Regions from separate parts of the Mycolicibacterium sp. YH-1 genome, predicted to be linked through region 1. Evidence: predicted binding sites of a transcription regulator. Region 1 holds the regulator's gene; each other region holds the start of a gene.
What was found. Region 1 encodes LexA, which represses DNA repair genes until DNA is damaged. Its sites were predicted from a motif close to CGAACANNTGTTCG; they were not measured.

Region 1 (4,286 bases):
GATCGGGCCGCCGGCGCCATCCGGTCGCGGATGTTCGCCAGCCACTTCGGCATTCCCGAGGACGAGGCCACCGGTTCGGCGGCCGTGCGCATGACGGACTACCTGAGTCGCGATCTCTCTATCACGCAGGGCAAGGGTTCACACATTCGCACGTCGTGGGACGCACAGGGCTGGGTGAAGGTCGCAGGCCGGGTCGTCGACGACGGCACCAGGCAGATCGACTGACCCGCTCGCCCGGTCAGCTGGAAGGGGCGACCTTGCGGTGCGCGCGCAGCGCCTCGATCTCGCGTTCGAAGTCATCGGCCGAGGAGAACGACCGGTACACCGAGGCGAACCGCAGATAGGCCACCTCGTCGAGGTCTCGTAGTGGGCCCAGAATCGCCAGCCCGACCTCGTTACTGGCAACCTCGGGTGATCCGGCGGCGCGGACGGCGTCCTCGACCTGCTGAGCCAGGAGGTTCAGCGCATCGTCGTCGACCTGTCGGCCCTGGCAGGCCCGGCGGACGCCCTTGATCACCTTCTCCCGACTGAACGGTTCGGTGACCCCGCTGCGCTTGACGACCGCCAACACGGCGGTCTCGACGGTGGTGAAACGCTTGCCGCACTCCGGGCACGAGCGGCGGCGGCGGATGGCCTGCCCCTCATCGGCCTCACGGGAGTCGACCACTCTGGAGTCAGGGTGACGGCAGAACGGACAGTGCATCACCGCTCCTTCGCCGCCTATGGCCAGTCCGGGCAACCCGGTCGCATACGAGCGTACCGTCGCACGGACGCAGGGTTCACGGCGCACGGCGCACGTCAGCCCACGGGGGCGATGAGCGTCTGCCCGGCATCGACCGCGGCGGAATCCAATTCGTTGAGCTCACGGATCTGATCAACGACCGCACCGGTGGGCGCATCGGGGGCCACGCGACGAGCAAGCTGCTGCAGCGACTCCCCCATTTGCACCTGGACGACGGCCAGTTGGCCCGGCACGGGCTGGGGCACCTCGGGCGGGGCGCCGAACTGGGCCACGAGTCCGAGCCACACCGTGATGCCAGCTGCCATCAGCGCCAGCAGCACTGTCGTGACCGGTGTGATGGGCTTGCGTCGGTGCGAAGCCCGCGACATCAGAACGCCGGTGCCGCGGTACCGCAGCGGCTCCGCGGCCGGCCGACGGCGTTGCGGACCCCGCGACGCGTCGGGGCGTCGCCGCACCGGGCGAGCGATGAGATCGGTCGGGTTCTCCCTGGTGATGATGGTCATCTTCGAGCCTTTCGGTGAAGCGCCGGAGCGTGTGTTCGCTTGTGTGTTCGAAATATAATCGCTCAGGTGTTCGATGAATAGAACATGTGATCGAACTGTTGCAAACGATATCGGCGCCCACCGACAAGTTCCGGCCGTCACGCGCCGCTCCCGACACGCGTCGAACACATGTTTGATTATCGGGATTGACAGGACTAGATTCGCCACCATGAGTGACAGCAGCGACACACGAGACGGAAGCGACGACACACCTGTGCGCCGTGACGCCGCGCTGACCGAACGTCAGCGCACCATCCTCGAGGTCATCCGCAATTCGGTCACCACAAGGGGATATCCACCGAGCATCCGAGAGATCGGTGATGCCGTCGGCCTGACCTCGACGTCATCGGTCGCACACCAACTGCGCACGTTGGAGCGCAAGGGCTTCCTGCGGCGCGACGCCAACCGGCCCCGCGCGGTGGACGTGCGCGGTTCCGACGACATGGTGACTCCGATCGTGACCACCGACGTCGCCGGGTCGGACACGCTGCCCGAGCCCACCTTCGTACCCGTCCTCGGCCGGATCGCCGCGGGTGGTCCGATCCTCGCCGAAGAGGCGGTGGAGGACGTCTTCCCGCTGCCGCGCGAACTCGTCGGCGAGGGATCGCTGTTCCTTCTCAAGGTCGTCGGCGAGTCGATGATCGACGCCGCGATCTGCGACGGCGACTGGGTGGTCGTGCGTCAGCAGAATGTGGCCGACAACGGCGACATCGTGGCCGCCATGATCGACGGCGAGGCGACGGTCAAGACGTTCAAGCGCACCCGGGGACAGGTCTGGCTGATGCCGCACAACCCGGTGTTCGACCCGATCCCCGGTAACGACGCGGCCATCCTGGGCAAGGTCGTCACCGTTCTCCGCAAGGTGTGACGGCGGCCGGCCGCGTCAGCCTCTGACGAAGCCGTTCGTCAGAGCGAATTCCTCACTGGCGAACCAGACCTCGGCCTTCACTCGGTCGTACTGCTCCGAACCGGGTAGCCAGTACAGACCCGTCTTGGTGTCGGCCTTGATCGGATATCCGGCAGGGGCACCATCACCCTCATCGGAGGCCAGCCGCAACGACGTCTGAGCCGGCGCGGGCTCATCGAGCTGTATGGCCGCGTGGCGACCGCTAGGCGGGCCGCTAACGGCCTCGACCTCCTCTGGGCGAGCCTCGTCTGGATGATCCACCGCTGCGGGATCGACGGCCTCAGCGGCGTCCGCGGCCTCGACGTCATCGTCGACGGCCTCGGTGTCCGCCCAGACCTCCGACGCCTCCGAGTCCTCCATGGCCGCCTCGTCGGTGGAGTCGCGCTCCTCGACGACGCTCACAATGAGGTTGGGCTTCGTGTCGATCGCGTCCTGATCGAGGGAGAATCCACCGTCCAACGAACGTGCGGCGGGAACCTCCGGCGGCACGGACGCGGCAGGCGTCGCGGCGTCACCGCCCTCGTCGTCCTTCGGCATCGCCCACGCGCTCAACGGAACATAGGGCTGCTGCTGGCTGGCCGGTGTCGGGCCCGCCGACGGCATCGGGCCGGACGCGAAGTCACTGCCCTCGTCGTCGTCATCGTGATCATGAACGTCACGATCGTCGTCGTCATAGTCGTCGTACTCGTCGAAGCGGTCCATCGGTGCGCGGTCCTCACCGCGCCGCCGGTTCAAGATCACCGCGACGACCACGGCACCCACCAGTACGAGAACGGGTATGAGGGCGAGCGCCCACCACCACTTCTGATACCACGGCTTCCCGCCGTCATCGCCTACCGGCCCGGTGGCCTGGGGTGCCCTCGGGGCGTCCTGACCGGGCACCGCGAGACCCGCGAGCGCGTTGGCCAGATTCGGCGGCTCGGTGGAGAACTCGTTGCTCGCACGGTCGAACGTGATCGCCCCGTTGGCGAACTTCTGGGTGATCACATCGCCGTTCTCGGCCTGATCGGCGGTCGGCGCACCGAGATCGCCGGTCGCGCCGCCGAGTTTGGCCCAGGCCGCGTTCATCGCGCCGCGCACGATCACCGCGCCGAAGTCCGGCGTCCAGAAGATCACCGGTTCGTCGGGGGCGGCGAACTTCGCGATCCGGCTGGCGGGGGCGAGACCACCATCGGCCTCGGAGGCGATCGGGAAGCCGAGGTCACCCGTCGGCCCGCCCACGCTCTCGTACTTCTCCAGCAGCTGGCCAGTGATCACATCGGCGCCGTGGGCGGGGCTGTAGAAGATCTTGCCGCCGCTGAACGCCTGCACCAGGTTGCCGTCGCCAACCGGTTGCGGCGGTCCGTCGGGAGCGCCGAGTGGGCCAAGCGGCCCACCCGCGGCGCGGCGCGCCGCATTGATCTCCGACGTCGCATCACCCGGGATCTCGAGACCCTTGAGCTGATCGGCCAGCTCCGGCGGGGTGGTCGTGAAGGTCTTGGTGCTCCGGTTCCACGACAGCTCGCCACCGGTGAACTTCTGAGACACCACCTCACCGCGGTAGACCTCGTCCTCCGTCGGCACACCGAGAACACCCGCTGATCCACCAAGCGCGTCCCACGCCGCGTTGATGGCGCCACGGACCACCCTGGCACCGGTGTCGGGGGTGAAGAAGATGACCGGCTTGTCGACCGCGCTGAACGTCGTGTTGCGGCTGTCGGGCGCCCGGCCCGCACCCTCATCGATGTTCGGGAAGCCCAGATCACTCTCAGCGGGCCCGCCGAGCGCCAGATACTTGTCCAGAATCGCGCCCTGCATGATGCGCGCACCGGTCTCCGGGGTGAAGAAGATCCGCCCGCCGGCAAAGTTCTGTCCGAAGCCAGCCCCGACGGCATAGACGCCACCGTCCTTGGGACCCAAGGTGCCGGTGTCACCACCGTTGGCATCCCAGACCTGTGTGATCGCGGCGTCGGCGTCACCCTCGGGCGTCGCCCACGCGATCGGCGCCATCGGGGCAAACGCCACGACAGCAGCAACCAATACGAGCGCCACACTCGAGCGCCCCACGAACCTGCCCAGCAGGTTTTGCAGCCCAGTCATCGTTCCTCCCCGCGAC
Region 2 (4,286 bases), 230 kb from region 1:
TTCTGAGCCGCCAGAGCTTTTCGGCCATCCGGACGGCGATGTCGATATCGTCGGTATGGGTGACGCCGACGAGTGCGAGCAGACCCTGGCCCAGTGGCGCGATCTCCCCTACCACCTCGCCGCCGACTGTCACCCGTGCTGAGCTGACCCGTTGAACCAGTACCCGCATGGTCGCAGATGGTGGCACACTCCGGGCATGGCTGCACCGGTCGAGCCCCGGATCCTCGCCGAGGTCGGTGGTCTCGCGGTGGCCGAACAGGGCCCGCATGTGGAATCGGTCCTGACCGCGGCAGTGTTCGGCTCCGCGCGCTAACACCGTGCGCTAGGGACCTTCGTCGTCCTGGTCGGATTCCCCGTCCTCGGGTGGGCGCAGCATGTGTTCGGGGTGGTGGAAGTCGTTGACGCGGGCTTGGCCGGTGTCCAGGTGTGGTGGTGGGATCCATTCGGTGCGGCCGTCTTTGCGTTTTCGGGTGATCCAGTCGGTGCGTTCGATGAGGTTGTTGTCGGGTCCGCAGGCCAGGGACAGCTCGTCGATGTCGGTCTGGCCGCCGTTCTTCCAGTCCGCGACGGCGTGGTGGGCTTGGCATCGGTAGCCCGAGGCCATGCAGCCGGGCCGGGTGCACCCGCGGTCCTTGGCGTAGAGCACGATCCGCTGCGCCCCGGAGGCGCACCGCTTCGTGCGCCCGAGGTAGAGGGCCGCGCCGGTGTGCTTATCGAACACCGCCAGGTAGTGGAATGCGTGGGCGGCCTGTGCGATCAGGTCAGCCATGGGGAGGCGGGTGCCGCCGGCGGTGATGGCGTGCCCGGCTCCGGATTCCAGGTCCTGCAGGGTGGTGGTGACGATGATGGTGGTCGGCAGTCCGTTGTGCTGGCCCAGTTGTCCCGAGCACAGCAGGTTGCGACCCATCGCCAGCAGGGCGTCGTGGCGGCGTTGGGCCGGGGTGCGGGAGTCCTTGTCCACGGCCTCGGTGTTGGGTTCGCCGTCGATGGTCGGGTTCTGATCGGCGGGGTTGCACATCCCGGGGGCGCCCCATTTGGCGACGATGGGTTCCAGGGTGGCGGCCAGCTCGGGGGTGATCCACCCGGTGAGCCGACGCAACCCGTCGACACCCTGGTTGCCGATGGTGATGCCGCGGCGGCGGTCGCGTTCAGCGTCGGTGAAGTCCCCGTCGGGGTGCAGCAGCGCCAGCAGCAGGTTGGTGGTCTGACGCAGTGCCTCGGGGGCCTGTTCAGCCGCGACGCGCACCACGTCGGCCTCGACCTGTTGGCGGGTCGGGGCGTCGACGTGTTCGGGGAGTTTGGTGAAGAACTCCCGGATCACCTTGATGTGCTCGGTGTTGATCTGTCCGTGTTCCTGGGCGGCGACGGTCTGCTCGAGCACTGGGGGTAGGGGTTGGCCGGTCAGGGTGCGCCGGGCCCCGAGGTCGGCGGCGGTGTGCAGGCGCCGGGCGGCCTCGGTGGCGCTGATCCGCAGCCGAAACGCCACCACCTTGCCCAGGGTGGTGTGGCCCAGCTCCAGCGGGTTGGCCTCGGCGGCCAACCGGTTGAGGATTCGATGCTCGATCACCGGTGCGCGGCGGGTGTCGTGCTCGAGCACATCGAGCAGATCCAACAGCTCTGGGTGGGTCAGCGTGTCGATGTCCAGGGCCGCCACCGCGTCCCGCGCGGCACGCAGCGCGTCCACAGCGGCGGTGACCGCACCCGAATCCATGCCTCGAACATACGTTCGGCCACTGACGGATTCTCCTGCTTTGTGACCAGTGAAACCAAAGGGGCAGAAGAGAATTCACCCATTTCGCGAGCGCGCGCAAAGTTGGCTAAACGCCCGGCGTGTCGCCCGCAAACACGCGCACTCGCGGGCAGAGGAGGCTCGGTGAGAAGAGAATCGCGCCTAGATCAAGCGGACCATTCCCAGCCGGGACAGCACGGCGCTGACGGCGGCGTCGGTCGCGACGTCCACCTGCTCACCGTTGGTGAGGTCCTTCACGCCCACGGTGCCGGCCTCGATGTCACGGTCCCCCGCCACCAGCGCGACCGATGCACCCGAACGGTCGGCGGCGCGCATCGCACCCTTGAGTCCGCGGTCACCGTAGGCGAGGTCGACCCGCACACCCGCCGCACGCAATTGTGCGGCCAGCTTGGCCAGTTCGAGCTTGGCGGCGGATCCGAGTGGTACCGCGAAAACGTCGACGCGCGCCGTCTCACCGACGACCTTGCCCTCGGCCTTCAGCGCCAGCACCGTGCGGTCGACGCCCAGCCCGAATCCGATGCCCGACAGATCCTGTCCGCCCAGCTGTTTCATCAGCCCGTCGTAGCGACCGCCGCCACCGATGCCCGACTGCGCGCCCAGCCCGTCGTGCACGAACTCGAATGTGGTCTTGGTGTAGTAGTCCAGCCCACGCACCATCCGCGGGTTGATGACGTATGCGACCCCGAGCGCGTCGAGATGCGCGAGCACGGTGTCGAAGTGCGCCTTGGCCACCTCTGACAGATGGTCGAGCATCAACGGCGCGTTCGCGGTCATCTCCCGCACGTGGGGACGCTTGTCGTCGAGCACCCGCAGCGGGTTGATCTCGGCCCGCCTGCGAGTGTCCTCGTCCAGATCGAGTGTGAACAGGAACTCCTGCAACAGTTCCCGGTACTGCGGCCGGCAGGTGTCATCGCCAAGGGAGGTGATCTCCAGCCGGAAACCGTCGAGCCCCAACGACCGAAATCCGCTGTCCGCGATGGCGATAACCTCGGCGTCCAGAGCCGGATCGTCAACGCCGATGGCCTCGACACCCACTTGCTGAAGTTGGCGGTACCGCCCGGCCTGCGGCCGTTCATAGCGGAAGAAGGGGCCCGAGTAGCAGAGCTTGGCCGGCAGCGCGCCACGGTCGACGCCGTGCTCGATAACCGCCCGCATCACCCCGGCCGTGCCCTCCGGCCGCAGAGTCACCGACCGGTCGCCACGGTCGGCGAAGGTGTACATCTCCTTGGAGACGACGTCGGTGGACTCGCCGACACCGCGTGCGAAAAGCGCCGTGTCCTCGAAAATCGGTAGCTCGATATAGCCGTAGCCCGCGAGTCGGGCGGCGTCGAGCAGACCGTCACGCACGGCCACGAACTGCGCGGACTCGGGCGGCAGGTAATCGGGTACGCCCTTGGGCGCCTGAAACTGTGTCATCTAGGACAAACCTTCGAGGAATGGGTTCAAACGGCGTTCGGCGCCGATGGTCGTCTTCGGGCCGTGTCCCGGTAGTACCACGGTGGCATCGTCGAGCACCAACAGTTTCTCGACGATCGAGGTGATGAGGTCGCGGCCGCTGCCGCCGTCGAGATCGGTGCGGCCGATGGACTCCTTGAACAGCGTGTCACCCGTGAACGTCAGGTCCACGGGCCCGTCGGTCACCCGGAAGCACACCGATCCCCTGGTGTGGCCCGGCGTGTGGTCGACGGTGACGGTCATCCCGCCGAGTTCGACCTTGTCGCCGTCGCGGTCGAGTTCGACCACCTGACGCGGCTCGCCGAAGAGCGAGCCGACGGCGAACTGCGCCAGCCGCGGACCAAATCCCTTGATCGGGTCGGTCAGCATGGCCCGATCCTCGGGATGAATGAAGGCCGGGCACCCGTAGGTATCCGCGACCTTCTGCGCCGACCAGATGTGGTCGATGTGTCCGTGCGTCAGCAGTACGGCCGCGGGGGTCAGCCGGTTGTCATCGAGAATCTTGCGCAACCGCGGCATCGCCCGCTGGCCGGGGTCGACGATGATCGCGTCCGCCCCCTGGCCGGGCGCCAGCACGTAGCAGTTGCACTGCAACCACCCCGCCGGGAAACCCGTGACAAACACATCCCCAGTTTCCCACCTCCTGTTTTTGCGAGTCGCGCCACCCGCACTCAGCATCTGCTGGCACACTCGGTGCCGACTATGCGCTGATGTCGCCGACACGGCGGGCTCAGCACTGTCGCCGTACCGGCGACTAGGCCAACACGAGAACGACCACCTCGAGAATGGAGTGCGGCGGTGCCGACCAACGAACAGCGGAGAGCGACGGCAAAGCGCAAGCTCGACCGGCAGCTGGAGCGCCGAGCTGCCCAGGAGAAGCGCAAGCGTCTCTTCACCATCGTCGGTTCGGCGGTAGGCGCGGTCCTGGTGGTCGTGGCGGTGGTCGCGACCGTGATCGTCACCAATCGCGACTCCGACAGCACCAGTGCGTCAGCGTCCACCACAACCCCCGCGACGTCATCGGCGACTGACACACCCCCCGGGATTGCCCCGCTGCCCCCGTTCGCCGCACCCGCTGACC
Region 3 (4,286 bases), 1.2 Mb from region 1:
TCGAGCGTCTGTTCGCAGACCTTGGCGACCCGTATGAGTTCTCCGACGAACTGCGCACCGCGTTGGCAAATGCACTGACGGGCGCACTGGCTGATCTCGACCGAGAGGGCTTCTTCGGTGTGGGCGCCGCGCGAGAATCGATCGTCATCAACCTGACTTTCCCCGGAGAAGGGGACGAGGCGGACGCTGTAGCTCGGGCGCGACAACTCAATCCACCGAGCGCCCTTCAACAGTACGAGCTCGATCTGCTTCCCCCATGAGGCCCACGACGGTCCCACCGCTGCACAGGACGTGCGCGCAGGTTGCATTCCCGCCAGTTTCAAATTGCGCTAGGGACCCTCGTCGTCCTGGTCGGATTTGTCGTTCTCGGGTGGGTGCAGCATGCGTTCGGGGTGGTGCAGGTCGTTGACTCTGGTTTGGCCGGTGTCGAGGTGTGGTGGTGGGATCCATTCGGTGCGGCCGTCTTTGCGTTTTCGGGTGCTCCACTCGGTTAGCTCGATGAGGCGGTTGTCGGGTCCGCAGGCCAGGGTGAGGTCGTCGATGTTGGTCTGGCCGCCGTTCTTCCAGTCCGCGACGGCGTGATGGGCTTGGCACTTGTAGCCCGAGGCTGTGCAGCCGGGTCGGGTGCAGCCACGGTCTTTTGCGTAGAGGACGATGCGTTGGGCGCCGGTGGCGCAGCGCCGGGTCCGCCCGAGGTAGAGGGCCGCTTCGGTGTGTTGATCGAACACCGCCAGGTAGTGAAAGGCGTGGGATGCCTGCGCGATGAGATCGCGCATGGGCAGGCGGGTGCCGCCGGCGGTGATGGCGTGCCCGGTCCCGGATTCCAGTTCCTGCAGGGTGGTGGTGACGATGATGGTGGTCGGTAACCCGTGGTGCTGACCCAGCTGTCCCGAGCACAGCAGGTTGCGACCCATCGCGAGTAGGGCGTCGTGGTTGCGTTGGTATTGGGTGCGGTCATCGCTGTCGATGGCGGCGTCGGTGGGTTCGCCGTCGATGGTGGGTGTGAGGTCGTTGGGGTTGCACATGCCGGGCTTGCCCCATTTGGCGAGGATCGGTTCGAGAGTGGCGCGCAGTTCGGGGGTGAGGTGTCCGCTGATGCGGCTCAGCCCGTCAGCGCCCTGGTTGCCGATCGAGACACCGCGGCGGCGGTCGCGTTGGGCGTCGGTGTAGTCCCCGTCGGGGTGTAGCAGCGCCAGCAGCAGCGCAGTGGCACTGCGCAGCCCCTCGGGGCTCTGTTTGGCGGCCACACGCACCAGATCGGTCTCGGCGTCGGTGCGGGTCTGGGTGTCGATGTGCTCGGGTAGGTCGGCGAAGAACTTGCGGATGATCGCGATGTGCTCGGTGTTGATCTGCCCGCGGGCCTGAGCGGCGGCGGTGCGCTCCAGCACCGGTGGCAGCGGTTGGCCGGTCAGGGTGCGCCGCGGGCCCAGGTCGGCTGCGCAGTCGATGCGCTTGCCGGCCTCGTTGGTGCTGATCCGCAACCGGAACGCCACCAGCTTTCGCAGTGTGGTGTCGCCGAGTTCGAGCGGGTTGGCCTCAGCAGCCAGCCGGTTGAGGACGCGATTCCCGGTGACGGGCAGTCTGCGGTTCACCCGTTCCAGGCGGTCCATGACATCGAGGAGTCTGGGGTGGCTCATCGTGTCGATGGTTGCCTGGTCCAGGTCGTCGAGGGCGGCGTCGAGCGCATCAAGGGCCGCGGCGACCGGTCCCTGGTAGTCATGCAATTCCGCCACCGACATACTTCGAACACTAGTTCGATACACCGACAGGAATCTCGGATTTGTGACTAGTGAAACCAAAGGGGCAGAAGAGAATTCACCAATTCGGCGAGCGTGCGGAAACTCGTATCTAGGCCCGGCGTGTCGCCCGCAGACACGCACGCTCGCGGGGGAGGGGGCTAGTCCTCGGAGTGTTGCAGGAGGCCCATGGCGAGCCAGATGGCCGTGCCGGTCGCCGATGCGGCGATGACGGCGGGGCCGAGCGACATCGTCACCAGGCCGACCAGGGCGAGCACTACCGCTCCGACTGCCAGCGCCACCAGCTTGTACATCGGCCATGCAACCCCGGCGATGTGCACCTGGGGCGGCAGCTGGATGGGCGCGGTCATGGGTTCTACGATAGCTCGCATCGAAGTTTTCGGTCAACCGAAACTCTGAATCTAGGTTGACCTGTTTCGCGGAGCCCTAGGCTTGTGGGATGCCACTGACCGGAGATTACGAACCAAGCACGTCGGATTGGGCCCGAGAGAACGCCGAGCAGTACATGGCGTCAGGCGGGACCGCGGGCACCGAGCTCAAGGGCAGGCCCGTCATCCTGCTGACCACCATCGGGGCCAAGTCGGGCAAGATCCGCAAGACCCCGCTGATGCGGGTGGAGCACGACGGGGAGTACGCCGTGGTCGCGTCGCTGGGCGGCGCGCCGAAGCACCCCGTCTGGTACCACAACATCGTCGCGCATCCCCGAGTGGAATTGCAGGACGGCACGGTGACCAAGGACTACGAGGCCCGCGAGGTGTTCGGCGACGAGAAGGCCGTCTGGTGGGAGCGCGCGGTCGCCGCCTGGCCCGACTACGCCGAGTATCAGAAGAAGACCGATCGGCAGATCCCGGTGTTCGTGTTGAGCCCGGTGAACTGATTTCCCGCCGCCAAATCAATCGGCTTCGCGCCACGTGGCACCATTGACCGGTGTCCACGCAACTGAGTCAGAGTTCCCGGATGTCGCCGCTGAGCGCGGCTGATATCGAGGCGGCGGCTCAGCGAATTTCCGGGGTGGTCTCGCCGACGCCGCTGCAGTTCAGCGATCGGCTGTCGCAGCTGACCGGCGCGCTGGTCTACCTCAAGCGTGAGGACCTGCAGGTCGTCCGGTCCTACAAGGTCCGGGGTGCGTACAACCTGCTCAGGCAGCTCACCGCCGAGGAGATCGCGGCGGGCGTGGTGTGCTCCTCGGCGGGTAACCACGCGCAGGGATTCGCGCTGGCGTGCCGTGAGATGGGCATCCACGGCCGGGTGTACGTGCCGGCCAAGACGCCGAAGCAGAAGCGCGACCGGATTCGCTATCACGGCGGCGAGTTCATTGAGCTGATCGTCGGCGGCAAGACCTACGACATGGCCGCTGAGGCGGCGCTCGAGGATGTGGCCCGCACCGGCGCCACCCTGGTACCGCCCTATGACGATCTGCGCACCATGGCGGGGCAGGGCACGATCGCTGTCGAACTGCTTGACCAACTCGACACCGAGCCCGATCTGGTGATCGTTCCGGTCGGCGGTGGCGGCTGTATCAGCGGCGTCACCAGCTATCTCACCGAGCGCACCACCCGGACCTCGGTACTCGGCGTGGAGCCGGCGGGTGCCGCGTCGATGTTGGCTGCCCTGTCGGCAGGCGAGCCGGTGGTCCTCGACGACGTAGATCAGTTCGTCGATGGTGCCGCGGTGAACAAGGCTGGGGCGCTTCCATTCTCGGTGCTCACACAGGCCGGGGATATGGTCACGATCACCGCGGTCGACGAGGGCGCGGTGTGCACGGCGATGCTTGATCTGTACCAGAACGAGGGCATCATCGCCGAGCCCGCGGGTGCCCTGTCGGTTGCCGGATTGCTCGAAGCCGACATTGCCCCTGGATCGACCGTGGTGTGCCTGATATCGGGCGGCAACAACGACGTTTCTCGCTACGGCGAGGTGCTGGAGCGCTCGCTGGTCCATCTCGGCCTCAAGCACTACTTCCTGGTCGATTTCCCGCAGGAGCCCGGGTCCCTGCGCCGTTTCCTCGACGGGGTGCTCGGACCCGACGACGACATCACGCTGTTCGAGTACGTCAAGCGAAACAACCGCGAGACGGGGGAGGCGCTGGTCGGCGTCGAGATGGCCAACGCCTCCGACCTCGACGGTCTGATGGCGCGCATGCGTGACTCCGAGTGCCATATCGAGCTGCTCGAGCCCGGCTCTCCGGCGTATCGCTATCTGACCTAGACCGCCGACGCACGCGCAGCGCCCTCGGGTTCGACGAGTACGAGCGACTCGTCGTTGGCGCGGAAGATCGGATGGATCGGCACGTCGAATCGCGCGGCGCCCCTGTCGAGCAGCGTCGCCCACCGCCGGTCGCGCCCGCTGATTCCTCCGGTGCCCGGCCGGGTCAGCAGTAGGGCGACGGTGACGTCTGGGCCGATCTCATCGAGCACTGCGCGCAGCATGCCGAAGAGATCGTCGACTATCCGGGGTGTCGGTCGGTCGGGCACCGGCATGTCGTGGAGCACCTTGAGCAGACGTCGGTCGGGCCCGACGAACACGAAT

Region 2: a site for LexA is predicted at 1,716-1,729, ahead of L0M16_RS18545 (HNH endonuclease signature motif containing protein). Genes of this name have one in related genera too.
Region 3: a site for LexA is predicted at 1,744-1,757, ahead of L0M16_RS14025 (HNH endonuclease signature motif containing protein). Genes of this name have one in related genera too.

Annotation. Positions count from the first base shown of each region.
Region 1 is NZ_CP092915.1:4,186,979-4,191,264, forward strand. Features, by position in the region: gene L0M16_RS19630 (PhzF family protein) at 1-225, shown strand, start outside; gene nrdR (transcriptional regulator NrdR) at 239-703, opposite strand; gene L0M16_RS19640 (LysM peptidoglycan-binding domain-containing protein) at 799-1,245, opposite strand; gene lexA (transcriptional repressor LexA) at 1,454-2,152, shown strand; gene L0M16_RS19650 (LGFP repeat-containing protein) at 2,168-4,270, opposite strand.
Region 2 is NZ_CP092915.1:3,959,382-3,963,667, forward strand. Features, by position in the region: gene dtd (D-aminoacyl-tRNA deacylase) at 1-169, opposite strand, end outside; gene L0M16_RS18545 (HNH endonuclease signature motif containing protein) at 323-1,711, opposite strand; gene hisS (histidine--tRNA ligase) at 1,892-3,166, opposite strand; gene L0M16_RS18555 (MBL fold metallo-hydrolase) at 3,167-3,829, opposite strand; gene L0M16_RS18560 (peptidylprolyl isomerase) at 4,004-4,286, shown strand, end outside.
Region 3 is NZ_CP092915.1:3,008,581-3,012,866, forward strand. Features, by position in the region: gene L0M16_RS14020 (DUF4303 domain-containing protein) at 1-260, shown strand, start outside; gene L0M16_RS14025 (HNH endonuclease signature motif containing protein) at 330-1,739, opposite strand; gene L0M16_RS14030 (hypothetical protein) at 1,898-2,107, opposite strand; gene L0M16_RS14035 (nitroreductase family deazaflavin-dependent oxidoreductase) at 2,197-2,634, shown strand; gene ilvA (threonine ammonia-lyase IlvA) at 2,685-3,965, shown strand; gene L0M16_RS14045 (hypothetical protein) at 3,962-4,286, opposite strand, start outside.